One region of the Microbacterium sp. A93 genome, then DNA from elsewhere that is predicted to be linked to it. Evidence: riboswitches for the same ligand, from Rfam matches in the RefSeq annotation. Region 1 holds a riboswitch; the other holds the start of a gene.
The links. A riboswitch is a leader RNA that binds a small molecule or an ion and turns the genes downstream of it on or off. The one in region 1 is predicted to bind glycine.
Positions count from the first base shown of each region.

Region 1 (14,971 bases):
CCTGGGGTTCGATCGCCGCGGGCTACATCCTGCAGCACCTGGAGCCGGTCGGTTAATCACTGACCGTCCCCCGACAATGCAAGGAAGCAGGAAGTCGAGTACATGAAGTTCTATGCCAGAAGGATCGGGTTCTACGCGATCACGCTGTGGGTCACGATCTCACTCAACTTCCTGCTTCCGCGCATGATGCCTGGCAACCCTGCCGACATCATGATCGCGAAGATCCAGCGTGCGGGCGGCGAGGTCTCCGAAACCACGATCCGCAACATCAAGCTGCTGCTCGGCTCGGATGATTCGCCGCTGTGGGAGCAATACATCGGCTACTGGGGTCGGATGTTCCAGGGCGATCTGGGGGTCTCTGTCACCAAGTATCCGGCCCCTGTTGCCGAACTCATCGGCGCAGCGCTCCCGTGGACGGTCATCCTGGTGGGCGTCGCCACGTTCATCTCGTTCGTGCTCGGCATCGGGCTGGGGGCCTGGGTCGGCTGGAAGCGCGGCACCTGGGTGGATCACATCATTCCTGCCACAACGATCCTGCAGTCGATTCCGTACTTCTGGCTCGCGCTGGTGCTCGTGTCGGTGTTCTCCGTCGGCATGGGGGTCTTCCCGATCTTCGGCGGCTACAACGTCTTCGATTTTCCGGGCGGACCGGAATGGACGTGGGCATTCTTCTCGGATGCCGTGGCGCACGCCATCCTGCCGGCGCTCACCATCGTGCTGAGCTCAGTGGGCGGTTGGCTGTTCGGCATGCGCAACATGATGGTCTCCACCCTCGCCGAGGACTATGTCACTACAGCTGAGGCCAAGGGGCTGCGTCCCCGTCGTATCCTCACTGCTTACGCCGCACGTAACGCGGCGATTCCTTCGATCGCCGGGTTCGCGATCACGCTCGGCTTCGTCGTCGCCGGTTCCATCGTGATGGAACAGGTGTTCACCTACCCTGGCATCGGCAAGCTCATGTTCCAAGCAGTGCAGAACAGCGACTATGCGCTCATGCAGGGTGTGTTCCTGGTGATCACGATCGCCGTTCTCGCGGCGAACTTCATCATGGACCTCGTTTACGGCTTCATCGACCCGAGGGCTCGTCACAATGTCTGAAACCCGACTTTCTGAGGTCGAGGGCGGCCCTATCACCGGCACGGTGGCATCGTCCGCGCCTGATACCTCCGTGCTCGTCACACAGCGGCGCACCCGCGGCGGATTCCGTGCGATGCTGCCGCGGCCATCGATCAAGCTCGTCATCGGTATTGTGCTGGTGGTCGGCATCGTCCTCTTCGGAATCCTGGGGCCGATGCTCACGCAGAGTCCACGCAACTCCAAGAACCCGGCACTCGAGCCACCGAACATGGAGCACCTGCTGGGCACCTCGAAGCTCGGCTACGACGTGCTCGCACAGCTGGCACATGGCACACAGGGTTCGCTGTTGATCGGCATCGTCGCTGGTGGCATCGCCGTCGTGCTGTCGATCTTCTTCGGCATCCTCGCCGGCTACCTCGGCGGGTGGAAAGACGAGGTGCTCTCCCTCGTCACGAACATCATGCTCGTCATCCCCGGACTTCCGCTGGTGATGGTGATCGCCACCTATTTCGACACCCGCAGCTGGTTGCTGGTTGCCGGTGTGCTGGGCATTACCTCGTGGGCGGGCTCCGCGGTGGTGCTGCGCACGCAGGCGCGTTCGCTGCGCAGCCGCGACTATGTCTACGCATCCAAGGTCGCCGGCGAACGGTCGATCCGCGTCATCCTGGTGGAGATCATGCCGAACCTGCTGCCGCTGCTGGCGGCACAATTCCTCTTCGCGATCATCTTCGCGATCCTCGGTGAGGCCGGGCTCTCCTACCTCGGACTCGGTGCTACGGACTCGATCACGTGGGGCACGATCCTTAACGACGCCCAGTCCGGGCAAGCATTGGGCACCGGAGCATGGTGGTGGTTCATCCCACCGGGCATCCTGATCGCGTTGCTCGGCTGCGGGCTGTCGCTCATCAACTTCTCCATCGACGAGATCATCAACCCGAAGCTACGCAACGCCCCAGATGCTGCTCGACGCGTGCGCAAGGTAGCAAAGACGAAGGGAGTCACCGCGTGACCGCCCCCGAAGCAGTTCTGACTGCACACAACGTATCCATCGAGTACGAGGTAGATCCGCCGGTCAAGGCCGTGCGTAACGTCTCGCTCACCCTGCACCGCGGCGAGATCCTGGGTCTCGCGGGAGAGTCCGGCTGCGGCAAGACCACCCTCGCTTATGGGCTGAATCGGCTCCTGAAGGCTCCGGCGCTGTTGACGAGCGGGGAGATCACCTTCCATGATCGATCCGGTACCGACATCGACATCGTAGGACTGGAGGACGAACAGCTGCGCGCGTTCCGTTGGGACAAGATCTCGATGGTGTTCCAGGGGGCGATGAACTCGCTCAACCCGGTGATCAGCGTGAAGGCGCAGCTCTTCGACATCTTCGACACGCACCGTCCAGGCATGAGTCGCCGTGCGAAGACCGAGCGGTCGGAGGAGCTGCTGCGACTCGTCGGTGTGGACCCCGCACGTCTGACGAGCTTCCCGCACGAGCTGTCCGGCGGAATGCGCCAGCGCGTGATGATCGCGATGGCGCTGGCACTGGATCCGCAGGTGATGATCATGGACGAGCCGACCACCGCGCTTGATGTGGTCGTGCAGCGAGGCATCATCCGAGAGATCATGCGGCTGCGTGAACGACTCGGTTTCGCAGTGATCTTCATCACCCACGATTTGCCGATGCTCATCGAGATCAGTGACCGGATCGCGGTGATGTTGCAGGGCGAGATCGTCGAACAGGGGACGGCGGAGGAGATCTTCCGCACACCGCAGCACGAGTACACGAAGAAGCTGCTCTCCAGCTTTCCGAGTCTGCGCGGCGAGCGCGGCGGGTTCGTGCGGTCGGGGGCGGTCACTGGGTCCGTCGACAATTCAGCCTCGGCATCCATCATCACGGAGGTGCAACGATGAGCAACTATTCTCTCGAAGCGCGGAACCTGACCAAAGACTTCCGGCTCCGCTCCGGTTTCAAGACGACGACCCTGCACGCGGTGAAGGACGTCTCCTTCACGCTGGAGCCAGGCAAGACTGTCGCCCTCGTCGGGGAATCCGGCAGCGGAAAGTCCACGATCGCGCGGATGCTGATGAAGCTGGAGACACCGACATCCGGGGAGATCCTGATGGATGGCCGGCCCAGCGGCACGCACGGGCGGGAGCTGGCCCGCTATCGTTCTGACGTGCAGATGGTCTTCCAAGATCCGTTCGCGTCTCTCAACCCGTTCCACACGATCATCCACCACCTGGAGCGGCCGCTGCGGATCCATCACCGTGAGCTGTCGGCGGCGCAGGTGCGCGCACGCGCGTTGGACTTGCTCGAGCGGGTGCAGTTGACGCCGGCGGAGAGCTATGCGGAGCGTCGTCCGCACGAGCTCTCCGGCGGTCAGCGCCAGCGGGTCGCGATCGCCCGTGCCCTCGCGCCTGGCGCGCGCTTCATCGTGGCGGATGAGCCTGTGTCGATGCTTGACGTGTCCATCCGCCTCGGTGTGTTGAATCTGCTCGCCGATCTGCAGCGCGAATCGCAACTTGGTGTGCTCTACATCACGCACGATCTGGCGACCGCTCGGCACTTCAGTGACGAGATTCTCGTCATGTATCGCGGCGACATCGTCGAACGGGGCCCCTCCGATGAGGTGATCCTGAACCCGCAGCACGACTACACGAAGACGCTGCTGGGTGCGGCCCCCGAGCCCGAGAACTTCGGCCGCCTCCGCGACGAGGTGCGAGCCGAGCTCGCCCTCTAGTTTTTCCCTCCCAAGGTTGCGAGTGGGCGCGCGTGGCTCTGTTTCACGCAAACTGTGAGCCACGAGCGCCCGCTCGCAACGGGTAGGATGGGAGGCACAACTGAAGACAGGCCCCATGACCTGTGCGGGAGAGCCTCGGTGTATTCGGCCGAGCACCGAAGGAGCAAGCCTCCCCGCCAATCTCTCAGGTAACGCGTACCGCGCCGGTCAGGCCGCTCTGAAAAGTGATGCTCACGCATCCGCCGACGGTGAAAGCTTCCTGCGCTCTGCAGGCGGTGAAACTCTCAGGCCTATGACAGAGGGGGAGTTCTCGGATACCGTGCATTCCGTACGGCATCCTTCCGATCCATCCGGGAGAACTCCATGGCTGAGGCCCGCTTCACCCCTCTTCGCGAGCGACACGAGTCGCTCGGCGCATCCTTCACCGATTTCGGTGGCTGGCAGATGCCAGTGCGCTACACCTCCGACCTTGCCGAGCACCACGCGGTGCGCCAGGCAGCCGGTCTCTTCGACATCTCGCATATGGCCGAGTTCACCGTCGATGGCGCGGATGCTGCGGCATATCTGGACTTCGCGCTCGCCGGGCGTCTGTCGACCATGGTCATCGGTAAGGCGAAGTACTCGCTGTTGCTCGCCGAGACCGGCGGCATCATCGATGACGTGATCGTCTATCGGCTCGGTGACGACAGCTTCCTGATCATCTCCAACGCCGGAAACCGGGATGCCGTCGCCGCAGCGCTCGCCGAGCGGGCCAACGACTTCGACGCGGCTGTTGCGGATGTCTCCGACGACTATGCACTGCTGGCAGTGCAGGGGCCGGCCGCTGAGGCGATCGTCGCTGCGACCGAAGGCATCACAGAGGTCAGCATCCCGTGGGTCGAGCAGAAGTACTACGCCTGGGCCTCCGCGCGCTACAACGGTCAGCCGGTGCTCATCGCGCGCACGGGTTACACCGGTGAAGACGGCTTCGAGCTGCTCGTGCGCAGCGAAGACGCCGCCGTAGTCTGGGATGCCGTACTCACCGCCGGAGCGACGCACGGCCTCGTTCCTGCCGGACTTGCCGCCCGCGACACGCTTCGTCTCGAGGCAGGTATGCCGCTGTACGGGCACGAGCTCTCGCGTGAAATCAAGCCTGCGCAGGCCGGCCTCGGCCGCGTCGTGGCATCCGACAAGGACTCGTTCGTCGGTAAGTCGGAGGCAGCGCCCGCCGAGGGTGCACGGGTGCTCGTCGGCCTCGCAGCCGAGGGCAAACGTGCCGGCCGCGCCGGTTATGACGTTGTCGCCGAAGACGGCACGGTCCTCGGCGAGATCACCAGCGGTGCGCTCAGCCCCACTCTTGGCCACCCGATCGCGATGGCCTATATCGATCCCACTTTTACTGAAGCGGGATCCACCGTGTTCCTTGATGTGCGGGGGACGAAGATCCCCGCAACTGTGACCGCCCTGCCTTTCTACCGGAGGAAGAAATGACTGATCTCAACACGCTGAAGTACACCGAGGAGCACGAGTGGCTCTCCATCTCTGATGGTGTCGCCACCATCGGCATCACCGACTACGCCGCAGACAAGCTCGGCGATGTCGTGTTCGTCGAGCTCCCCGCGGTCGGCACCGAGCTCACCGCCGGCACGGTCGTTGGCGAGATCGAGTCGACCAAATCGGTCGGCGAGCTATACGCACCATTGGTCGGCACCGTCACCGAGATCAACGACGCCGTCGTAGATGACCCGTCGCTCGTGAACGCAGAGCCTTTCGAAGGTGGCTGGCTCATCAAGATCTCGATCACCGATGGCGCCGCTGACGCGCTGCTCGATCGTGATGCATACGTCGCCCTGACCGAGGGTTGATTTCGCAGTGACCACTTTCGCCGATCGCCATATCGGAACGACCGCCGAGACCCAGCGCACCATGCTGGAAGCTCTCGGCGTCGATACCTCCGATGCCTCCTCCTCTCTCGAGACGCTGATGCGCAGCGCCGTGCCTGCGTCGATCTACACCTCTGCCTCAGGGACGTCGGTGATCCCGCCGGCTGCCACAGAGGCCGAAGCGCTCGCCGAGTTGCGTGGCTTCGCCTCCCGTAATCGCGTGAACCGCTCGATGATCGGCCTCGGCTACTACGGCACGCTCACCCCGAGCGTGATCCAGCGCAACGTCCTGGAGAACCCGTCTTGGTACACGGCCTACACGCCGTACCAGCCGGAGATCTCGCAGGGGCGTTTGGAAGCGCTGATCAACTTCCAGACGATGGTCGCCGACCTCACCGGGTTGTCGACGGCGAACGCGTCGATGCTCGACGAATCGACGGCTGTCGCCGAGGGGATGCTGCTGGCGCGGCGTGCCTCGAAGGTGAAGTCCCACGTGTTTGTGGTCGACGCGGATGCCTTCCCGCAGACCAAGGCGCTGCTCGAGACCCGCGCTGCCGCGCTCGGCATCGAACTGGTCGAGCGTGATCTTTCCGGCGGTGAAGCGCTGCCGGAGGAGCTTTTCGGCGTGTTCGTGCAGTATCCCGCGGCATCCGGTCTCGTCTGGGATCCATCCGCGGTGATCGATGCTGCCCACGTCGCGGGCGGCCTCGCGGTTGTCGCCGCCGATCTGCTGGCACTCACCCTCATTACCTCCCCAGGAACTCTCGGTGCGGATGTCGCCGTCGGCACCACGCAGCGCTTCGGCGTGCCGATGAGCTTCGGTGGCCCGCACGCTGGCTACATGGCTGTGCGCGCGGGGCTCGAGCGTCAGCTCCCCGGGCGCCTCGTCGGCGTCTCGGTGGATGCCGATGGCAAGCCCGCGTATCGCCTCTCGCTGCAGACGCGCGAGCAGCACATTCGGCGTGAGAAGGCGACGAGCAACATCTGCACCGCGCAGGTGCTGCTGGCCGTCATGGCGGCGATGTACGCCGTTTATCACGGCCCCGATGGGCTGCGAGCGATCGCCTCAGAGGCGGCATCGAAGGCGGTGCTCCTACGCGACTGGCTCGCCGAGGCCGGTGCGGACATCGTCCACGAGTCGTTCTTCGACACCCTGCAGGTGCGTGTTCACGGTACGGCGGCCGAGCTCGTTGCGCGTGCGCACGAGGAGTTCGGCATTCTGCTGCGGCAGGTTGATGCAGACACCATCGGCATCTCGGTCGACGAGACAACCGACTACACCGATCTGCACCGCACCGCGCTGCTGTTCGGCGGCAAGGAGCAGCGTGTGTTCGGCACTTTCAGTGCCGGATCTGCGGGCGCATTGCCAGAGGCTCTCCACCGCACCGACGAATATCTCACGCATCCCGTCTTCCATGCTCATCGCAGCGAGACAGCGATGATGCGGTATCTGAAAAGCCTCGCCGACCGCGACTATGCGCTCGATCGCGGCATGATCCCGCTGGGTTCATGCACGATGAAGCTCAATGCCGCCACCGAAATGGCGGCGATCACGTGGCCGGAGTTCGCCGGCATCCACCCGTTCGCTCCGGCATCCGACGTCGAGGGCTACCTCGAGATGATCGATCAGCTCGAGGGCTGGCTCGCTGAGGTCACTGGTTACGACGCGGTGTCGCTGCAGCCGAACGCCGGCTCGCAGGGGGAGCTCGCCGGGCTCCTCGCGATCCGCGGCTACCACCTGGCTAACGGCGACGAGCACCGCACAGTATGCCTGATCCCTTCGTCCGCGCACGGCACGAACGCGGCATCCGCTGTGCTCGCCGGTATGAAGGTCGTCGTCGTTGCCTGCGATGAGCTCGGCAACGTCGACCTGGATGATCTGCGCGCGAAGATCGCGGCCAACGCCGAATCGATCGCGGCGCTCATGATCACCTACCCGTCCACGCACGGTGTGTACGAGCAGGACGTCGTCGAGATCACGTCTGCCGTGCACGACGCTGGTGGACAGGTGTACGTCGACGGCGCGAACCTCAACGCACTGCTCGGCTATGCACGATTCGGTGACCTCGGGGGCGACGTCTCGCACCTGAACCTGCACAAGACGTTCGCGATCCCGCACGGTGGTGGTGGCCCCGGCATCGGTCCAGTGGCAGCGAAGGCGCATCTCGCGCCGCACCTGCCATCGCATCCGCTCGCACAGCGCACGACGCACGCAGGCGGATACGAGTTCGCGGGCGGTCCGGTTTCCGCTGCGCCCTATGGCTCGGCCGGGATTCTGCCGATCTCATGGTCCTATGTGCGGATGATGGGCGCTGCGGGTCTGCGCGATGCGACAGCTGCTGCCGTGTTGTCGGCGAACTACATCGCCGCGCGTCTGGGCGAGCACTACCCGGTGCTGTACACGGGTGAGAGTGGTCGCGTCGCGCACGAGTGCATCCTGGATCTTCGTCCGCTCAAGGAAGCCACCGGAGTCACCGTGGACGATGTGGCCAAGCGCCTCATCGACTACGGCTTCCACGCGCCGACGATGTCATTCCCGGTTCCTGGCACGCTGATGGTCGAGCCCACGGAGTCGGAGGACCTCGGGGAGATCGATCGATTCATCGAGGCGATGATCCTGATCAAGGCCGAGGCGGATGCCGTGGCGGCGGGCCGCTGGCCCGCGGACGACAACCCGCTTGTGCATGCGCCGCACACCGCGGTGTCGCTGATCGCGGGGGAGTGGAACCACGCGTACACGCGGGAGGATGCCGCATACCCGCTGCCCACGCTGGTGGCAGGCAAGTACTGGCCTCCGGTGCGCCGCATCGACCAGGCGTACGGCGACCGCAATCTGGTGTGCTCCTGCCCTCCGGTGGAGGCGTTTGCCTAGCCCTGGCGCGAGACCGCAAAACCACGCCGACACGCACCCGAAAAGGGTGCGTCTCGGCGTGGTTTTGTCGTTTCGTGGAGCCTACGCCCCTACGACATTTAATTTCTGTCCGATCGTTCAGTAACGATTGATTAACAGACCTATCGTTCAGTTGCTCCCGGGGTTAGCCTCGGAACAACGGGGCGGGTTCGATGCAGAACACGCCTGTAACTGTCCACAGGAGGACTCGCAATGAAGCGAAACAAGATCACCCTCGCAGGCGCGGGGCTACTCGCGGCGAGCGTTACGGCGCTGGCTGGCTGCGCAAGCGGCGGCGGCGGGGACACCGATACCGGCGACACCGCCGACGGCGACACCGCAGCCATCATCTCGGTCAACGGCTCCGAGCCGCAGAACCCGCTTATTCCGACCAATACGAATGAGACCGGTGGCGGCAAGATCCTCGACGCCATGTTCGCGGGGCTCATCGGCTACGCGGCCGACGGCTCGGTGTTCAATGACGTCGCCGAGGAGATCACGACCGACGACCCACAGCACCTCACCGTCAAGATCCGCGAAGGGCTTACCTTCACTGATGGCGAAGAGGTCACCGCCGACAACTTCATTAATGCATGGAACCAGGGCGCGCTTGCGTCGAACGAACACCTCTCCAGCTACTTCTTCGAGGACATCGAAGGCTTCAGCTACGACGAGGACTCTGAGCTGACCGGCCTGGAGCAGGTCGACGACTACACCTTCACCATCGCGTTGAACAAGCCAGCTTCCGACTTCGCGCAGCGCCTGGGCTACTCGGCTTACTACCCGCTACCCGATGTTGCCTTCGAAGACCTCGATGCGTTCGGCGAGAATCCGATCGGCAACGGTCCCTACATGCCCGACGGTGAAGGCGCGTGGCAGCATGACGTCGGGATCGATCTCGTCGTGAACCCCGACTACGACGGCCCGCGCACCCCGGCCAACGGCGGCTTGAACATCGTGTTCTACGCCACGCAGGATGCCGCGTACGCTGACCTCCTCGCAGGTGAGCTTGACGTTCTCGACGCCATCCCGGACTCCGCATTCGAGACGTTCGAATCTGACCTCGGCGATCGCGCGGTGAACCAGCCGGCAGCGATCTTCCAGTCCTTCACGATCCCCGATCGCCTTGAGCACTTCGGCGGCGAAGAGGGTAACCTGCGTCGTCAGGCGCTGTCCATGGCGATCAACCGCGCAGAGATCACTGACGTGATCTTCCAGGGCACACGCACGCCGGCCAGCGACTTCACCTCGCCGGTCATCGACGGCTGGTCCGATTCGCTCGCAGGCGCCGAGGTGCTGGAATTCAACCCTGAGAGGGCCGCAGAACTGTGGGCCGAGGCTGACGCAATCAGCCCGTGGACCGGGGAATTCCAGATCGCGTACAACGCCGATGGCGGTCACCAGGCCTGGGTCGATGCGACCGTCAACTCGATCAAGAACACGCTCGGCATCGAAGCGTCGGGTGCTCCGTACCCGACCTTCGCCGAAGCGCGTGCGCTGATCACCGACCGCACGATTCAGACCGCGTTCCGCACCGGCTGGCAGGCTGACTACCCGGGTCTGTACAACTTCCTCGGGCCGCTTTACGCGACTAACGCTGGCTCCAACGATGGCGACTATTCCAGTGAGGAGTTCGACACGTTGCTGGCCGAGGGTATTTCGGCAACGGATGCCGACGAGGCGAACGCCCTCTTCCAGCAGGCGCAGGAAGTGCTGCTGCAGGATCTCCCGGCGTTGCCGCTGTGGTACTCCAACGTCGTCGGCGGCTACTCCGAAACGGTGGAGAACGTCGAGTTCGGCTGGAACTCGGTGCCGCTGTACGAGCAGATAACCAAGATCGGCTGACACCGACAAACGACGAGGCGGTGGTGCACCACCATCGCCTCGTCGCTTTGTGCCCGTACCCGAAGGGAGGTTGAGGGTGGCTCTTTATATCCTCAAACGGATCCTGCAGGCGATTCCGGTGTTCCTCGGCGCCACCCTGCTGATCTATTTCATGGTCTTTGCGATGCCCGGCGATCCCATTGCCGCGCTGTTCGGAGACCGCCAGCCCAATCCGGCTCTTCTTGAGCGGCTGCGCGCGCAGTATCACCTCGATCAGCCGTTCATCGTGCAGTACTTCTTTTACATCGGCGGGATCTTCCGTCTCGACTTCGGCGTGAGCTTCTCCGGCCAGCCGGTGATCGAGACTCTCGTCCGCACATTCCCTGTGACGCTGCGGCTCGCTGTGATGGCGATCGGCATCGCGTTCATTCTGGCCATCGTGATCGGCCTGTTCTCCGCTCTGGGTAAGGGCGGCATCTTCGACAACTCGATGCTTGTCCTCGCGCTCATCTTCATCGCCGTGCCGATCTTCGTCCTCGCGTTCCTTGCGCAGTATTTTCTCGCGGTGCAACTCGGCTGGTTCAGACCCACGGTGGGCGCACGCAACGACTGGGGTGACCTGTGGCTGCCGGCGCTCGTACTGGGATTCAGCGTCTACGCCACGAGCATGCGGCTCACGCGCGCCTCGACGATCGAGACGCTCAGTCAGGATTGGGTGCGTACCGCGTACAGCAAGGGTCTCTCAAAAAGTCGCGTCATCCCGGTGCACGTGTTGCGCAACTCGCTCATCCCGATGGTCACCGATTTGGGCACGGTCTTCGGGATCCTGATGGTGGGCGCGACCGTCACGGAGGGCATCTTCAATGTGCCCGGCGTCGGCAACACCCTGTATCAGGCGATCATTCGCGGTGAGAACCCCACGGTGGTGTCCTTCGTCACAGTGTTCGTCGTCGTGTATGTGTTCATCAACATCGTCGTGGATCTTCTCTACGGCCTGCTCGACCCGAGGATTCGCTATGTCTCGACCTGACGCGCACGTGGAGCACTATGTCGCTCCCGTGGATACAACCTCCATCCCGGTGGACGTCGTTCGAATCGACGCCAAACGCAGCAATCTCTGGCTCGATGCCTGGCGCGATCTGCGGCGTCGGCCGATATTCTGGATCTCCGCCGCGTTCGTCCTGCTCGTGCTCCTTGTCTCTGTCTGGCCGTCGCTGTTCACCAACGTGGCGCCCAACAACGGCTGCACACTTGCGAGCAGCAACGGAGAGCCGGAATCCGGGCATCCGCTGGGCTTCACTCGGCAAGGATGCGATGTCTACTCGCGGATCATCTGGGGTACGCGCACGTCGCTCATCGTGGGCGTGCTCGCAACCCTCATCAGTACGATCATCGGCATGGTGATGGGCGCATACGCGGGATTCTATGGCGGCTGGCTCGACTCGCTGCTCTCTCGCGTCGGCGACATTTTCTTCACCATCCCTTACATCATCGCGGCCATCGTCGTGATGTCGGTGGTGCCGGTGCGCAATGAACTCGTGCTCGCGTTCGCCATCGGCGGCTTCGCCTGGGCGTCCACGGCGAGGATCATGCGCGCGGAAGTGCTCAGGGTGAAACAGGCTGACTTCGTCATGGGAGCAGAAGCCGTTGGCCTCTCTCGCTTCCGGACTCTGCTCTCGCATGTGCTGCCGAACGCGATGGCGCCGGTCATCGTCGTCGCCACTCTCAGCCTGGGTGGCGCGATCGTCGCGGAGTCCGTGCTGTCGTTCCTGGGGGTCGGCCTCGGCGGCAGCATTATGTCGTGGGGCAATGACATCAGCCAGGCGCAGACCAGCATCCGAACCGCGCCGATGGCACTGTTCTGGCCGTCTCTCGCGTTGACTCTGACGGTGCTGGCATTCATCACTCTCGGCGAGCTTCTCCGCGATGCCGTTGACCCGAAGGAGAGGGCTCGGCGATGAGCACACCACTTCTGAGCATCCGCGACCTCAGGGTCGCGTTCCGCAGTGGCAAACAGTTCACCGAGGTGCTGCACGGCGTGAGCTTTGACATCCTCGAGGGGGAAACGCTTGCGATCGTCGGTGAATCCGGGTCCGGCAAGTCCACCACGGCGGCCGCAATCATCGACCTGCTACCCGGAACGGGCGAGGTGACCGGCGGAAGCATCATGCTCGAGAACACCGACCTCACCCGCACCCACCGTCGTGAGATGGAGAAGATCCGCGGAAGCGAGATCGGCTACGTCCCGCAGGACCCGATGTCGAATCTCAACCCCGTCTGGTCGATCGGGTTCCAGGTCAAGGAGGCCGTCCGCGCGAACGGGCTGGCGCAGGGACGCAGGGAAGTCCACGACCGCGCGATCGAGGTGCTCGTCCAAGCTGGCCTCAGCGACGCCGCGCGGCGCATGCATCAGTTCCCGCATCAATTCTCCGGCGGCATGCGTCAACGCGCTTTGATTGGCATCGGTCTGGCGGCCGATCCGAAGCTGCTGATCGCCGACGAACCCACCAGCGCGCTCGACGTCACCGTGCAGCGTGTGATTCTGGACCATCTCGCCTCGCTCACCAGTGAACGGGGCACCTCGCTGCTGCTCATCACCCACGATCTCGGTCTCGCAGCCGAGCGTGCCGATCGGATCCTCGTGATGAACCAGGGTGAGATCGTCGAGGCAGGTCTCAGCGCCGAAATTCTCACCAATCCGCAGCATCCGTACACACAGCGACTGGTCGCGGCGGCTCCGAGCCTGGCGTCTCAGCGCATCGGTATCACAGCGCATAAAAAGTCGGCACCGGTGGAAACGGCGCCCGCTGTGGTCGAGATACGCGACCTCGTCAAGGACTACTCGATCCGCACCGGAGGACTCCGTCACGAACATTTTCGTGCGGTCGACAACGTCTCATTCTCCATACCTCGGGGCAAGACGCTCGCGCTGGTGGGGGAGTCCGGATCGGGAAAGTCCACTGTGGCGAAGATGCTGCTGCAGCTGGAGAAACCGACCGATGGCGAGATCCTCATCGACGGGCAGGCGACCAGCACGATGTCTCGTGCAGACATCTTCCGGTTGCGACGACGGATGCAGCCGGTGTTCCAGGACCCGTACGGCTCCCTCGACCCGCTGAGAAGCATCGGCAACCTCATCTCCGAACCCCTGCACGTGCACGGGATCGGCAGCAAGGAGGAACAACACCAGCGTTCTCTCGATCTGCTGGAGCAGGTGGCCCTGCCGCGGGAGCTCGCCTGGCGTTACCCGAATGAGCTCTCCGGTGGTCAGCGCCAGCGAGTGGCGATTGCGCGTGCTCTCGCGTTGAAGCCCGACATCGTCGTGCTCGATGAGGCGGTCTCCGCCCTGGATGTCCTGGTGCAAGATCAGATCTTGCACCTGCTCGCTGATCTTCAGCGTGATCTGGGACTGACCTACCTGTTTATTACACACGACCTCGCGGTCGTCCGCGTTGCCGCGGATTTCGTGTGCGTGATGGAGCAGGGCCAGATCGTCGAGCAGGGCACAGTGGACGATATTTTCAGCAACCCTCGCGAGGAGTACACGCGGCGGCTGCTGGATGCCATCCCCGGGGCATCGCTGCCACTGGGCGGCGTCGGGTGATGGCGGCGGCAGAACCGAAACGAGTATTTCCGGTCACAGGTGGAGTCATCGTCCTCGTCGTCTGCGCGCTCCTCGCGCTCGCACTGGTGACTGACGCCGCTATCCGGTCGGGGATAGGCAACGCGCTGCTGTTGGCACCCTGGCCGCTGCTTGCGCTGTGGGGCGTGTACGTGGTCGCCGTCGCATCCGACGTCCGCGCGGATCTCACCGGCGTGAGAGTGCAGAACTTCTTGCGGCGTACGTGGGCGCCATGGTCGCGAGTGAAGCGCGTAGCGATGCGCTGGCAGCTTGAGATCACGTTCGACGACGGTGCGGTTCTGCGCTGTTTTGGCGGCCCGGCGCGCTCTCGCTCGCGCAGAATCGGCCCGGGACGAACCCGCGAGGACTCCGCGGAGCAATCCCACGATGGCATTGCGGCACTGCATCGCCTGCGCGCGGACAGCGCACTGCATCGCCTGCGCGCGGACAGCGAGGTGCGCTCAGATGCCGAACTGACACGCAGCTGGGATATGCCAGCGCTCGCAGCTCTCGTGGTTCTCGCTGTCTGGGCGATCCTGGCTGTCCTCGTCACTCTCTGACAGCGACTAGCCCGGCAGCCCGAACAGCGCGGGGAATGTCGCCGCTGCCCATGGATACCCGATGAACACTGTCGCGTCGATCAGGAAGTGCGCGACCAGAAACGGCAAGAGTCTGCCGGTGCGCGCGAACAGCCAGCCGAACAGCAGCCCCATCGCGAGGTTTCCGATGAACGCGCCCGGACCCTGGTACAGGTGGTAGCTCGCCCGAAGCACCGAGGTGGCGATGATGATCGGCCAGATGCCCCAGCCGAGTTGCTTGAGTCGCGCGAACAGATAGCCGAGCACGACGAACTCCTCCATGATCGACGCGCGAGCGGCAGAGAGCAGCAGAATCGGCACGGTCCACCAGTGCATGTCAAGCCCAGCGGGATCCACCGCGACGAAGAGTCCGAGCATCCGCCCCA
Region 1 is NZ_JBPXMT010000019.1:53,304-68,274, forward strand. Features, by position in the region: gene ACSU1G_RS33345 (ABC transporter substrate-binding protein) at 1-56, shown strand, start outside; gene ACSU1G_RS33350 (ABC transporter permease) at 103-1,098, shown strand; gene ACSU1G_RS33355 (ABC transporter permease) at 1,091-2,086, shown strand; gene ACSU1G_RS33360 (ABC transporter ATP-binding protein) at 2,083-2,979, shown strand; gene ACSU1G_RS33365 (ABC transporter ATP-binding protein) at 2,976-3,809, shown strand; glycine riboswitch at 3,925-4,020, shown strand; glycine riboswitch at 4,021-4,118, shown strand; gene gcvT (glycine cleavage system aminomethyltransferase GcvT) at 4,173-5,279, shown strand; gene gcvH (glycine cleavage system protein GcvH) at 5,276-5,653, shown strand; gene gcvP (aminomethyl-transferring glycine dehydrogenase) at 5,715-8,543, shown strand; gene ACSU1G_RS33385 (peptide ABC transporter substrate-binding protein) at 8,775-10,406, shown strand; gene ACSU1G_RS33390 (ABC transporter permease) at 10,483-11,415, shown strand; gene ACSU1G_RS33395 (ABC transporter permease) at 11,402-12,346, shown strand; gene ACSU1G_RS33400 (ABC transporter ATP-binding protein) at 12,343-13,989, shown strand; gene ACSU1G_RS33405 (PH domain-containing protein) at 13,989-14,567, shown strand; gene ACSU1G_RS33410 (CPBP family intramembrane glutamic endopeptidase) at 14,574-14,971, opposite strand, start outside.

Region 2 (14,971 bases), on a different contig from region 1:
CGCCGAAGTCCGTGAAGGAGGCGCCGGCCTCCACATGGACCCCGTGCAGCGGGGTGGTGTTCGGATTGTTGTTCTCAGGCATGTGCTGCATCCTCAGTTCGGGCTTAGTTCTCGAAGGACTCGATCGGCGGGCAGGAGCAGAACAGGTTGCGGTCCCCCCACGCGCCGTCGATGCGTCCCACCGGGGCGAAGTACTTGTCCCGGCGCAGCGAGTCCACCGGGTACGCCGCCTGCGAGCGCGGGTACTGACGGTCCCACTCGTCCGCAGTGAGCACCTCGGCCGTGTGGGGGGCGTTGCGCAGCACGGAGGCATCCAGGGTGTCGGGCGTGGTGGCCTCCATCTCGGCGTGGATGGAGACCATGGCGTCGATGAAGCGCTCGATCTCGGCCAGGTCCTCGGACTCGGTCGGCTCCACCATGAGCGTTCCCGCCACCGGGAACGCCAGCGTCGGGGCGTGAAAGCCGTAGTCGATCAACCTTTTGCAGACGTCCTCCGCGGTGACACCGGACGTCGCGGTGAGCTCGCGCAGGTCCAGGATGCACTCGTGGGCCACGAGCCCGGTCTCGCCCGTGTAGAGGATGGGGAACTTGTCCCCGAGCCGCTTGGCCACGTAGTTGGCGCTCAGCAGCGCGTGGCGGGTGGCGTCCGTGAGCCCCTCGGCGCCCATCAGGTACAGGTACGCCCAGGAGATCGGCATGACGCCGGCCGAGCCGTAGGGAGCTGAGGTGATCGGCCGCTCGGCGCTGGGCAGGTAGGGCGCCAGGTGCTCGGCCACGGCCACGGGGCCCACCCCCGGGCCGCCGCCGCCGTGGGGGATGCAGAAGGTCTTGTGCAGGTTCAGGTGGGAGACGTCCCCGCCGAACTGGCCCGGCTGCGCGAGGCCGACGAGGGCGTTGAGGTTCGCGCCGTCGATGTAGACCTGGCCGCCGGCCTCGTGGACCGTGCGGCAGACCTCCCGCACGTCCGCGTCATAGACGCCGTGCGTGGAGGGGTAGGTGATCATGATGGCCGCGACCCGGCCGTCGTTCGCCTCGATCTTGGCGGCGAGGTCCTCCGAGTCGATGGTGCCGTCCGATGCGGTGGCCACCACCACGACCTTCAGTCCGGCGAGCACCGCCGAGGCGGCGTTGGTGCCGTGGGCGGAGGCGGGGATCAGGCAGACGTCCCGCTCGCCCTCACCCTGGTCCAGGTGATAGCGGCGGATCGCGAGCAGGCCCGCATATTCACCCTGCGAACCGGCGTTGGGTTGGACGGAGACCGCCGCGTATCCGGTGATCTCGGCCAGCTTCTCCTCGAGGTCGCCCAGCAGGAAGCGCCATCCCTCGGTCTGGTGGTCCGGTGCGAAGGGGTGGATGGAGCAGAACTCGGGCCAGGAGATGGACTCCATCTCCGCGGTGGCGTTGAGCTTCATGGTGCACGAACCCAGCGGGATCATGGTGCGGTCCAGAGCCAGGTCGTAGCCGGAGAGGCGCTTGAGGTAGCGCAGCATCTGGGTCTCGGACTTGTAGGTGTTGAACACCGGGTGGGTCATGAACGCGCTGCTGCGCCGCTGGGAGGCGGGGATACGCGCCGAGGCCGACCGGCCGGCGTCGTCCTTCTGGGGGTGACTGCCGGCCTGCGCGCCGCCGGCGTCCAAGGACTGGCTCGGGGCGCCGAAGGCCGAGAGCACGGCCACGAGGTCCTCGTCCGTGGTGGTCTCGTCACAGGAGATGCCAACGGTCCCGACGTCCACGAGGCGCAGGTTGACCCCGGCCGCCTCCGCGGCGGTGACCACGGTGCGGGCCAGGGACGGCACGGAGACCTGGACCGTGTCGAAGAACGCGTCCTGGGTGAGCGTGAACCCGGAGGACTCCAGGGCGGCGGCCAGGCGGGAGGCCTGGCGGTGGGCGTGCTCGGCGATCGCTCTCACGCCCTCCGGGCCGTGATAGACGGCGAACATGGAGGCCGTGATGGCCAGCAGTGCCTGGGCGGTGCAGATGTTGGACGTGGCCTTCTCACGGCGGATGTGCTGCTCGCGGGTCTGCAGGGCCAGGCGGTAGGCCGGGCGGCCGGCGGCATCTTGGGAGACACCCACCAGGCGGCCGGGCAGCTGACGTTCGAGGCCTTTGGGCACGGCCATGTAGGCGGCGTGGGGCCCGCCGAAGAACAGCGGGACGCCGAAGCGCTGGGTGGTGCCGACGGCGATGTCCGCGCCCTGCTCGCCCGGAGGGGTGATGAGGGCCAGGGAGAGCAGGTCGGCGGCGATCGTCACCATCGCGCCATGCTCCTTGGCCTGCGCGATGACCGCCGTGTGGTCGTGGATCCGCCCGGAGTCTCCGGGCTGTTGCAGCACGATGCCGCACAGGCCCCTCTCCTCCAGCTCAGCGGAGAGTTCGGCGGGCAGGCCGGAGGTGAGGTCGGCGGTGCGCACGTCCAGGTCCAGAGCCCGGGCCCTGCCCTCGATGACCGCGCGGGTCTGCGGGTAGAGGTCGGCGTCCAGCAGGGTGATGCCGCCTGACGCCGTCCTGGCGGACTTCTTGTTGGCGCGGTGCATCAGCAGTACGGCCTCGGCCGTGGCGGAGGCCTCGTCCAGCATGGAGGCGTTGGCGATCTCCAGCCCCGTGAGGTCGGAGACCATGGTCTGGAAGTTCAGCAGGGCCTCCAGACGGCCCTGGGAGATCTCCGGCTGGTAGGGGGTGTAGGCGGTGTACCAGGCCGGGTTCTCGAGCACCTTGCGCAGCACCACGGGCGGGGTCACCGTGTCGAAGAAGCCCTGCCCGATCATCTGGGTCTTGACGATGTTGCGGTTCGCGATCGCCCGCAGGTCCTCCAGGACGGCGGCCTCGGTCAGGGCCGGGGGCAGGTTCAGCGGGGTGTCCTGGCGGATGTCCGCCGGGACGGCGGCGTCCACCAGATCCGCGAGGGAGTCGAAGCCCAGCACGGAGAGCATGTGCTCGGCGTCCGAGGGGCGGGGGCCGATGTGACGGCTGGTGAACGGTGCTGAGGCCGTGTCCCGCGGCTCGTGGCGCTGGCTCATGGCCGGCGGGACGGTCTGCGTGGGCGTCGGCGTGGTGGCGTCGGGGGCGTAGCTGGCGTTCATGGGGTCTCCTCCAGGGCGCGGTGGGCACGGATCGGTACCTCCCCGCTCTGTCATGGACCTGAGAGATTCCGCCCGTATCTGGAGGATACGTGCTTGCACCGTCGGTGTCCGGGGGCCGCTGGCCCCGCGGAGCTTTCCAGAGTCGCCATGCCCTGCGCGGTACCGGGGCCTGAGAGATTCTCGGGGAGAAATTGCTCCTTCGGCGGCTGTGATCCCGTACCGCGGCGGACCTTCCGGCCGACCGACGACGGGTCACGGCGCTCTCCCGCGCGGGGTGCCTGACGTGCGCCCAGTCTGGCACAACCGGACAGATCCCGCCGCCGGGCAGGGGTTTCGATGACGGCCGGGGTGCCGGGGGCCCGTCCCAGAATCCGGCGCTGGACACCAGAAGGCCGGCTGACGTGGGCGTGGGGTGGTGACTGGCGCTGTCCTGGGGCTGGCCCGGACTGGTCCTCTGGTTGACCGGCCTCGTCATGAGACGACACCGAGCGGCCCGGATCCTCATCGGGCTCGACTGAGCCAGAGCGGGATCCCCGCGAGCAGGATCAGGCCGGCCACCCCGGCGAAGGTGATCCCGGACCCGAGGTAGGTGAACCCCACCCCGCCGAACACCCCCGCCAGGCCCAGGCCGGTGTCGAAGCTCATGTTCCAACCGACGCTGGCCTGACCGTGGCTGCCGGCCCGGGCGAAGGCCATGACCAGGCTGGCCGATTGCACGGTGCCGATCCCCACACCCATCAGCACCAGGCAGGCGGCCAACAGCCACGGCGGCTCCGTCAGGGCCACGGCCACCAGGCCAGCCGCCGTCATCGCGATCCCGGCCGTGTAGACCGCCGTGGGATCGAGCCGGTCCGTCAGTGATCCGGAGACCCAGCGCCCCGCCACGGAGGCCGCCTGCATGGTCGCGATGAACACGGCCGGGTGTGCGGTGTCTCCGCCCGGTCCGAAGGCAATCACCAGGCCGTAGGCGGCCATGCTGACCAGGAACGGCAGCAGCACCGGTCCCAGTGCGGCCCACCACCCCGTGGCCGCCGGTTCGGAACCCGTGCCCGACGCGCGGGCCGCACCCCCCTGCCCCGCTTCGCCTTCCGCGGTGCTGGCGCTGGGGGCGGTGGCGCCCGCGACCCGGTCCGGGATCCCCCGCAGGGTGACGAACGCGAGCAGCACGCAGACGGCGGCCGCGAGACGGAAGTTCTCCAACGGCACCACCCCGCTGAACCACAGGCCCAACGGGGCGCCCACGGCGGCGGCACCGGAGGTCGCCGCACCGAACTGCCCCAGGGCCCGGCCCGCCCGGCCGGGCTGCGAGACCAGGGGGACGGCCGCCGTCGCCACCACCACGAGGATCCCGAAACCGCATCCGACGGCCAGTCCGGTCACCAGCAGTGCCGCCACGGGATGGGGGATGACCAGGCTCGCCCCGTGCCCGGCGGCCATCAGCAGCAGGGACGTCCCGACGGTCCGGCGCGGACCCCAGCGTTGCCGCAGGACGGGCGCCGCCGGCTGCACCACGATCACGCTGAGCATCATGACCGTCAACAGGGTGCCGCCGGTCACGGCACTCAGACCACGGGCGAGGCCGATCGGCACCATGGTCGAGTAGCTGAGGAAGAATCCGGAGAAGCCCCACACTGCGATCCACAACAGGCCCATCAGTCCCGTGGGGCCCCGGGAGGACGTCGTCTCGGTAGTCACCCCCTCACCCTAGGCACTCCGCGCCCCTCAGCCCTCAGCCCTTAGCCCTCAGCCCTCAGGCGCAAAGTGACGGCACCCCCACCGTCGTGACCTGGCGTCGTCACCTTGCGCCCGGCGGCCGCCTGCCGGACACCCGGCGGCCACCCTCTCGTCGCCTGTGGACGAGACACTGGCGTGGTCACCCGCCCGCCCGCACCACCGCAGAGGAACCCATGCATCTCCGCGCCCACCCTCCCCACCGTCCGGTCCGCCGTGTCGGCCTCGGCCTCCTGGCCGCCGCCGTGCTGGTCGGCACCGTGGCCGTCACCCCGGCCGGCGCCACCACCCCGGTTGCCACAGCGCAGGATGCCACGGCTGTCACCGCCACGCAGTCCACGCAGTCATCGGGAAGCGGATTCCGTGTACTGCCGTACATCATGGAGCCCTCAGACGAGTCCGCGGACCTGGTCTGGTTCTCGGAGACCGAGGAGCCGGGCACCGTGGTGGTGCGCTACCCCGGCGAGGACTCCCCCGATATGACGCTGACCTCGGAGCCGGAGCATCAGCCGTTGCTCGGCTACACCGAGGCGGAACTGGCCCAGGATATCGACGGGCTGGAGCAGGGCTCCTGGCTCAAGGGCGCGGACAACTACAAGCACCGGGTGACCATCCCGAACCTGGAGCCCGGCCTCACCGTGGACTATGCGGTCACACAGGGCTCTCAGACCCACGAGTCCACCGTCACCACGGGCCCCGGGGCGGACTGGGACGAGCTGCGCATCGTGGCCTTCTCCGACACCGAGACCGAGCCCTACGGCCGGACGGAGCACCGGGAGTGGGAGCAGTCCCCCGTCAACGGCTACACCGAGGACTCCCTGGATCGGCCCGGAGAAGGTTCCGCCTGGGATGAGAAGTTCGGCCACGCCACCCGCTACGGCGCCTTCACCCTGAACTACCCGCTGGACCAGGACACCGCGCTGCAGGAGAACCTCAAGCACATCGAGGCCGCCGAGCCGGACCTCATGCTGGTAGCCGGGGACCTGGCCCAGGGCGGCGGGTACCAGCCGGGGTGGGACGAGTTCTTCGGCTACTTCGCCGGCGAGCACGGTGATCTGGCCTCCCGCGTCCCGCTGCTGACCGCCCTGGGCAACTGGGAGACCTTCGCCTCCATCAACGGGGGCTACGGCACGGCCGAGGACCAGTCCCCCGCCGTGATCTCCCGCAACAAGTACCACTCCTACTTCGAACGGACCGGTGCCGGAGCGGATCCGGAGAACGCGCAGTACCGCGGCTCCTACTACCGGACCGACTACGGACCGGTGACGATCCTGTCCCTCGATTCCACCAACGGCCTCCCGGATGAGGACACCCGCACCGGCGAGCTATCCGGCGAGGTGTTCTCCGGCGACGACTCGAACCTGACCGATGAGAACCTCTCCACGGACACCCAGGGCATGTTCACCATGGAGACCTACACAGAGGCGTTCAAAGACGTCTTCCCGGGCAGCAACGACGAGGACGTGGACCTGCCCAACTTCAATGAGGGCACGGAGCAGTGGGCTTGGGCCGAGGAGCAGCTGGCGGACGCCCGGGAGAGGGACCAGGTGGTCCTGGTCCAGTTCCACCACGCCGCCTACTCCAACGGGGTCCATGGCACCCCGCCGAACCACGAGCACCCGGACAACCAGTCTGGCACCGCCATGCGCGCCTACACCCCGATGTTCGAGGACTACGGCGTCTCCGCCGTGATCTCCGGCCATGACGAGATGTTCGAGCGGTCCTGGGTGGACGCCGACGGAGACGGGCAGGGCTTCCACTCCTTCGACGTGGGTGTGGCCGCCGACGGCCTGCGCGGCGAGCAGCTCGCGCAGAACGAGGACGGCGTCTACGAGCCACTGCGCTTCAACAGCTCCTCCGAGTGGACGGCCGCCGCCGATGAACCCGAGACGTGGGTGGAGCGCGACGGTGTGCTCCAGCTCGAGGACGGGGGCCTGCACTACGGCCACCTGCAGATCGACCTGAAGCACGTGGCCGAAGGCACCGAGGTCACCCTGACCCCGGTCTATGTCTTCCCGGAGCTGGACAGCGAGTACAACCTGGTGGGCACCGAACGCCGGGTCTATGACGACGTGGTCACCTTCACCACGGATCGGGACGGTGCCGACGCCCCCGCCCCCGCCCCGGAGGACTTCTCGGACAACCTGCCGGGGTCCGTGTACTACGCCCCGGTGCGGTGGATGCAGACCGAGGGCGTGACGACCGGTTACGCCGACGGCACCTACCGCAAGGGCCAGGAGATCACCCGCGGTGAGTCGGTGGCCTTCCTGCAGCGGTACCTGGCCCCGGACTACACCGCGGACCCGGCGGTGGCAGTCTTCCCGGACGTGCCGGTCGGTGCCCCGCACTTCACCCCGATCGCCTGGGCCGCCGACGACGCCCACGAGGTCACGACCGGTTACACGGACGGCACCTTCCGCCCGGGCCGGGACGTGACCCGCTCGGAGTTCGTGACGTTCCTCTACCGGGCGGCGGGCCCAGAGGACTTCACGGCCCCGAAAGAGTCGGCGTTCGAAGACGTGCCGACCTCCAGCACCCACTACGAGGCGATCGCCTGGGCCGCCTCCGAGGGACTGGTCAACGGCTACACCGACGGGGACTACCGCCCGTTCACCCCCATCAACCGCGGGGAGGTCGCCAAGGTCATGTACCAGTACGACCTCACCACCACCGACTGACCACCGATTGATCACCGACTGACCACCAGGCACAGAGTGACCCCACCCCGTCACCACGGCGGGGGCGGGGTCACTCTGTGCCTGAAGGGGAAGTCCGTGTGGGGCAGTGGAAGCGTGTGGAAGAGTGGTCACATGCCCGTCTTCGAACGCCGTACGCTGGTCCCCCACGACCGTTCCACCGTGTTTCGCTGGCATTCCAGGCCGGGTGCTCTGGTCCGCCTGACGCCGCCGTTCGCCGGTTCCGTCCGCCGGGAACCGGAGGGGCTCGACGTCGGCTCCGTCGCCCGATTGGGCGTGGGCGCCCCGGGCTCTTTGGGCCTGGGCCTGGAGTCCGCGGCCGGCCTGGCCAAGACCGTGTTGCCCTTCCGACTGCCCCAGTGGTTCGCCCCCGAGGCCCCGTGGACCTCACTCCACACGGCCCTGGATCCGGGACACATGTTCCGCGACGAAATGTCCTCCGGTCCCCTGAAGTCCTGGGTCCACACGCACACCTTCGAGGATGCCGCGCCCGGTGAGGCGGACACGGCCGAGGGCGCGCCGGGCTGCGTGGTGGTGGACCACATCGAGTACGAGCTGCCCGCCGGCGCCGTGCTGCGCCGCAAAGGTGCCGCCTGGTCCCGGGCCGGCCGGTGGACGGAGGAACGCCTCGAGGACGAACTGGAGCGGCAGTTCGACTTCCGGGCCGCGCAACTGATCGGTGACCTGGACTTCCACACCGGCTACCACGGGCAGGTCGCCGGCGGCCCGTTGACGATCGCCGTCTCCGGGGCCAGCGGGCTGATCGGCACCCAGTTGTGCGCGCTGTTGACCGGCGGCGGCCACCGGGTGATCCGGCTGGTCCGCGGCGGGTCCCGGGCCGCCGCTGCGACGGCGGTGGACACCGTGTCCTGGGATCCGGCAGCCGGTCGCCTGGATACCGAGGCCCTCCGGGAGGTCGACGCCGTGGTCAACCTCTCCGGGGAGACCATCGGGGGGCGACTGACCGAAACTCACCGGGCGGAGATGCTGCAGTCCCGGCTGACCGCCACCGGGCTGCTCGCCCGGACCCTCGCGGAGCTGGCCGAGGACGGCCGGGAGCGCTCGCTCGTCAACGCCTCGGCGATCGGCTACTACGGCGCCGAGGCCGGCGCCGGCCCGGACGGACAGGGGCTGCGCGAGACCGATCAGCCCGGTGACGACTTCCTGGCCGAGATGTGCCAGCAGTGGGAGCGGGCCACGGCACCGGCCACGCGAGCCGGGGTCCGGACCGCCATGATCCGCACCGGTCTGGTCCTGACGCCTGCCGGCGGCATCCTCCAGCAGGTGCTGCCGCTGTTCCTGCTCGGGGCCGGCGGCCCGCTCGGCACGGGCAGGGACCGCAACCCGTGGCAGAGCTGGATCTCCATCGAGGACATCGTGGGGCTCTTCGCCCATGCCGCCCTGGGCCGCGAGGTCCAGGGGCCCCTCAACGGAGTGGCGCCGCATCCGGTGCAGTCACGCGACTTCGCCGCCACCCTCGGCACCGTGCTCCGCCGCCCCTCGGCCGTGCCCCTGCCGGCGGCCGCCCCCACCGCGGTCCTCGGCTCTGAGGGCAACCGCCTGCTCGTGGAGGCTGACCAGAAGGCCCGCGCGGACCGTGCCGTCGACTCCGGGTACACCTTCCGCCACACTGAACTGACCGCGGCGCTGAAGCACCTGCTCGGCCGCTGATAGTACTGATACCGACGGCTCAGAGCGCCCACGGCTTAGAAGACCGGCAGACCGCCGGTCACGCCGAGCACCGATCCGGAGACGAAGCTGGCCTCCGCCGGGCTTGCCAGGAACACGTAGGCCCCTGCGAGTTCAGCCGGTTGGCCGATGCGACCCAACGGCGTGTCTGCGCCCATGTGGGACACCGCCTCCGGTTCCTTGGTGGCCGGCTGCAGCGGCGTCCACACCGGCCCCGGGGCCACCGCGTTCACCCGGATTCCCTGTGGTCCCAGCTCACCGGCCAGGTTCGCCGTCACGTTGTTCAGGGCCGCCTTGGTGGCGGCGTAGTCGATCATCGTCTCGGAGGGCTGGTAGGCCTGGACCGACGTCGTGATGATGATGCTGTCCCCCGCGCCCAGGTGGGGCAGGCAGGCCCGGCTCAGCCACAGGGTCCCGTAGAGATTCGTCTTCACCGCGCGGTCCAGGTCCTCGGTGCGCAGCCCGCCGAGCCCGGATTCGCCGCGCGCCCAGTGATATCCGGCGTTGTTGACCAGGATGTTCAGTCCGCCCAGGCCCGCCACCGCCTCCTCCGCGATGCGCCGGCAGGCGTCCTCGTCCCGCAGGTCCCCGGGCACGGCCACGGCGTTCCGGCCGGCCTTGTCGATCCAGCCGATGGTGTCCGAGGCGTCCTCGGCCTCCTCCGGCAGATAGTTGATGGCCACGTCCGCGCCCTCCCGGGCGAAGGCGATCGCCACGGCCCGGCCGATGCCCGAGTCCCCGCCCGTGATGAGCGCCTTGAGACCCTCCAGCCGGCCCCGGCCCACCCAGCTGGACTCCCCGTGGTCCGGCACCGGGTCCATCGGCGCCGTCAGCCCGGGCGGCTCCTGCTGTTGAGCCGGCATGGTGCCGTCGGATCCCGCCATGGACTGTGCGTGCCGCCCGGCCTGGGTCATGTCCTCGTGGTTCATGGTGTCCTCTGTCCGTGGGATCGTGTCGGTCTCCTGCTGCCACCCTAGGGGCAGCGGCGGACCGCCGACAGGGGCCCGCGGCCCACGTACGCTGGGTTGGAACAGCACCCCTCAGATCGGGAGAACAAATGACCGGCACCGAACCGCTGCTCGCCCCGCTACCCGACGCCGGCTGGTCCCGCGTGCTCTGCGTGGTCGCCCATCCGGATGACATGGAGTACGGCACCTCGGCGGCCGTGGCGGCCTGGACCGCCCGGGGCGTGGAGGTCACCTACCTGCAGCTGACCGCGGGAGAGGCCGGCATGGCCGAGCCGCCGGACGTCGTCGGGCCGCTGCGGGCCACCGAACAGCGCAACGCCTGTGACGAGGTGGGCGTGGGGGACCTGCTGATCCTGGACCATCCGGACGGGATGCTCGAGTACGGGCTGAGCCTGCGCCGGGACATCGCCCGCGTGGTCCGCACCGTCCGGCCCGATGCGGTGGTCACGGCCAACTTCGACTTCGAGGCCTATGGCGGGCTGAACCAGGCCGACCACCGGGCCGCGGGGATGGCCGTGGTGGACGCCGTCCGGGACGCCGACAACCCGTGGGTCTTCCGCGAGCTGGCCGAGGAGGAAGGCCTTCCGGCGTGGCACACCGACGCCCTGCTGGTGGCCGGCCACGAGCGCCCGACCCACGCGGCAGCCGTGGACGACGCGGCGGTGGGCGCCGCCGTCGCCTCTCTGGAATGCCACGAGGCCTATCTGAAACACGTGACCGGTCATCCGAAGCCGGAGGAGTTCATCCCCGAGATCCTGCGGGAGGGCGGCGTGCGCGCGGGCGTGGACCACGCGGTGGTGTTCCGGGTCTTCGACCTGGGCGGGCTGGGCGGCTCCGGAGACTGACCGAGGCCCCGGTCGGGCGGAGACTACTGCCCGACGAGGCCGTCCGTGTCCTCCAGCCGCCGGGAGATACCGTGCGCGGCATGCAGAAGAGCTTCGCTGAAGCGCTCAAGGCCCGCATCCATGCGGTAATTGACGATTCCGACGGCGGCCAGGACCACCCCGTGGACCATCACCGGCGCGGCAATGGAGGTCGAGCCGGCCACGTATTCCCCGGCGCTCGTGGAGTACCCGCGTTCCCGGATGGCGAGCAGTTCGCGGCGCAAGGCATCCGGGTCCACCAGGGTCTCAGGCGTGTGTGCGATCAGGGGCTGGCCCAGGACCTCATCACGGGTGGCGTCGTCACCGAACGCCAGCATCACCTTGCCGACCCCGGTTCCGTGCCACGGCATGGGCGATCCGATGCGGCTCTGCTGGGGCACGGCCTCCTCATGCGTCAGCTTCTCGATGTACAGGGCGGCATCCCCATTGGGGATGGCGAACTGGACCGTCTCCCGGGTCTTGTACTGGAGGTTGAGGAGGAAGGGCAGGGCCGTCTCCCGAAGCCGGCCGTGCAATGGGGTCAGCAGACCCATCTCCCACAATCGGTTGCCCAGTCGGAACTGGCCATGGCCTGCCCGTTGGACGAACTGACCGGTCTCGAGTTCCCCCAACAGCCGGAACACCGTGGCCACCGGCAGACCAGTGGCGCGCGACAGCTGGCTGATGGTCATGGACGGCGTGGTCGCGCTGAACTGGCCAAGGATCAGCAGGGCCCGTGCGACCACGGACTTCGGCGCCGGAGGCAGTCCCTCGGCGCTGACTCGTGGGGTCATGGCCGGGGCCTTTCGTTGAGGATGGTGGTCAGGGAGCGAGCCGCCTCCCGCAGGAGCGGCAGCCTCTGGACGGAGCGGCGTTCCGTTCCGGGCGCCATGGGAAAGCTGATCTGCAGCGCCATGGGCGGGCGGTCCGTGACCTCCAGTACCACGGCCAGCTCGGTGGTGGCCGGTCGGTGCACCTCCACGTGCAGCTGCCTCCCGGCGAGGGCGACCGAGCGCTCGAGGTCCTCGTAGACGGGCCGGGTCAACCGCAGCCGCTGCCGGACCTCCGAGGTCAATTGAGCTGCCACGGCGATGCCCCCAGCGCTGGCGTGCAGCGGGTGCATCTCCCCGAGGCCGGAGTCTGCGGACAAGGAAGCCTGGTGGATCTCATCCACGCACATGGCGGCCTCGTCGAAATAGCTGAGCACCCTCACGTCCGCAGCGCTCCGGGCACTGAGGGACATCAGTAAGGGACGCCCGCCCCGCCCGATGACGTCGTGGGTGGGAGCCAGAATGCCCATTCGCCACATCAAGGGCCCGATCCCGTAGCGCCCCTCGGCGTTCCGTTCGACGGCACCCATGTCCTCCAGCTTGTGCAGCATCCGATGCACCGTGGCCACCGGCAGATCAATGCGCCGAGCGATCTCGGACTGCGTCATCAGACGGTGCCGGGGCCCGAAGGCCAGCAGCACCATGAAGACACGCTCCGCCACGGAGCTGCCCCCGGCGGGGACGGTGGTCTTCCCGACCTCCGGCATCGGCGTTCCGGCAGCGCTCATGAGTATCCCTCCGTGGGCTCGACCCATGATCCCTTTTTCACTCAGTGGAAAGCAAGCTCGTGATCCCCATCACCTTCGCCCATGCTCGTGGAGACACGAGAAGTCCCATCCGTTCTCAGGAGCAACCATGGCCATCGATCCGGCGGCACCCGCCAGCGCACGCACCTTCCCCGATCCCTACGGCATCGAGACGCCGGCGGGTGCCGAGGGTTGGGAGGAGATGTACTCCTATCACAACCTGTTCCTCGAGGCCCGCCGTGAGGAGGACTCTCAGAAGACCTGGTTCCGGAACTCGCTGCACTTCCCCGAGGTCTCCTACCCCTTCGATCACGCGGTGATCGACGGGTCCTTCACCGGCACGGGCGTCACCAACACCCGAGTCTTCGCCCTGCCGCCGGCCTTGGGCCTGGACGTGCGGGTCATCAACGGCTATACCTACATGTCCGCACTTCCCGCGCCGGACGAGCAGACCCAGGCCCGCCGCGCCGAGGAGTTCGCCCGGCGCGCCGGTCACTACTTCCAGAACTGGGACAGCCTCTACGCGGAGTGGGAGACCCGGGTGACCGACGCCATCAAGAGCGTCTACGAGATCGAGGTGCCCGAACTCAGCGAATTCGAACCCGTCGAGAGGGTGTTGGAGGACCGCGGACCCACTCAGGGCAATCTGCTGCTGTCCGGATACCACCGTCTGCTGGAGGCCGGGGACCAGATCTGGACGCTGCATTCAGAGTTCCTCAACCTCGGCTATGCCGCATATCTGCAGTTCCTCACCCTCTGCAAGGAACACTTCCCCGAGATCGACGACCAGACGGTGTCCCGGATGGTCTCCGGGATCGACGTGCTCCTGTTCCGGCCCGACGACGAGCTGCGTGCCCTGGCCCGCCGGGCCGAGGAGCTCGGGGTCTCAGAGGCCGTCATGGCCTCGTCCTCGGAGGATCAACTGCGCTCGAACCTGGTGGACGAGGCCGGGAAGACCTGGCTGGCAGCCCTGGACCAGGCCAAGGACCCCTGGTTCAACTTCTCGTACGGCTCGGGCATGTACCACTCACATCGCAGTTGGGTGGACGACCTGTCCATGCCCCTGCAGGCGATCGGCGACTACATCGGGCAGCTGCGCGCCGGACACGACCTGACCCGCCCCCTGGAGCGGCTTCAGGTCGAGCGGGACAAGATCACGGCGAACTACCGTGAGCTGCTGGACGCGGACGACCTGTCCGGCTTCGACGAGGCACTCGGCCTGGCCCGCACGGTCTTCCCCTACGTGGAGAACCACAACTTCTACGTGGAGCACTGGTTCCTCACCGGCTTCTGGAACAAGGTCCGCGAGTTCAGCGCGAAGTTCGTCGAGTGGGGCTTCTGGGACGACGTCGAGGACCTCTTCTACCTGCGCCGGGCCGAGGTCGAGGAGGCCGTCTACGACCTGCAGATGGCCTGGGGCGCCGGGGGCACGCCGCAGGGCGGCTTCCACTGGCCCGCGATCATCGCCCGCCGCCGCGAGATCTACAAGGCCCTCGATGCCTGGTCCCCGCCGCCGGCCCTGGGCCCCGTTCCGGGCGAGGTCAACGAACCGCTGACGATCATGCTGTGGGGCATCACCCCCGAGACCGTGGACCGCTGGCTTGACGCCCAGGACGGGGGCTCCGGTTCGAATGTGCTCACCGGATTCGCCGGGTCCCCCGGCGTGGCCGAGGGCCGCGCCCGTGTGGTGATGCGCCCGGATGAGCTGGACACGGTCCAGGACGGCGAGATCCTCGTCGCCCCCGTGACCAGCCCGAGCTGGACCACCGTGTTCGGCCGCATCCGCGGCGCCGTGTCGGACATCGGCGGGATCATGTGCCACGCCGCCATCGTCTCCCGCGAGTACGAGCTGCCGGCCGTCGTCGGTGTCGGATTCGGCACCTCCAACATCACCACCGGCCAGCTGATCCGCGTGGACGGCAACGCCGGAACCGTGACGCTCCTCGATGACCCGTCAGCACCCGAGGACCAGGAAGTAGTGGAGGCAGCGCGATGACCACCTATGTACGCCCCTTCGGCGAACTGCGCGCCACCGACCGCGACACAGTGGGCGGCAAGTGCGCCAGCCTCGGTGAGATGGTCGGCGCCGGACTGCCCGTTCCGGACGGCTTCGCCATCACCGTGGCGGCCTTCGAGGACTTCCGCGATGCCTCGAGCCTGCGCCAAGACCTGCAGGACCTCGTCCAGGGCACCCGGGATGCCGGCCCACAGCAGCTGCAGCAGGCCCACGACCGGGCCGTGGAGCTCATCCTGCACCGGCCGCTGCCGGAGTCCCTCGAGCGCGAGATCACCAACGCCTACCGTGCGCTCGCCGCCGAAACCGCTGAGCTGCGCGGCCTCACCGACACCGAGTCGGAGCGCATCCCCG
Region 2 is NZ_JBPXMT010000002.1:180,325-195,295, forward strand. Features, by position in the region: gene gcvT (glycine cleavage system aminomethyltransferase GcvT) at 1-82, opposite strand, end outside; gene gcvP (aminomethyl-transferring glycine dehydrogenase) at 105-3,017, opposite strand; glycine riboswitch at 3,228-3,358, opposite strand; gene ACSU1G_RS05120 (MFS transporter) at 3,582-4,775, opposite strand; gene ACSU1G_RS05125 (S-layer homology domain-containing protein) at 4,988-7,489, shown strand; gene ACSU1G_RS05130 (TIGR01777 family oxidoreductase) at 7,622-9,178, shown strand; gene ACSU1G_RS05135 (SDR family oxidoreductase) at 9,214-10,125, opposite strand; gene ACSU1G_RS05140 (PIG-L deacetylase family protein) at 10,254-11,009, shown strand; gene ACSU1G_RS05145 (IclR family transcriptional regulator) at 11,033-11,821, opposite strand; gene ACSU1G_RS05150 (IclR family transcriptional regulator) at 11,818-12,585, opposite strand; gene ACSU1G_RS05155 (PEP-utilizing enzyme) at 12,713-14,599, shown strand; gene ACSU1G_RS05160 (PEP/pyruvate-binding domain-containing protein) at 14,596-14,971, shown strand, end outside.
Region 2: it holds a riboswitch for glycine, as region 1 does, so the genes downstream of both, gcvP (aminomethyl-transferring glycine dehydrogenase) here and gcvT (glycine cleavage system aminomethyltransferase GcvT) in region 1, are expected to answer to the same signal.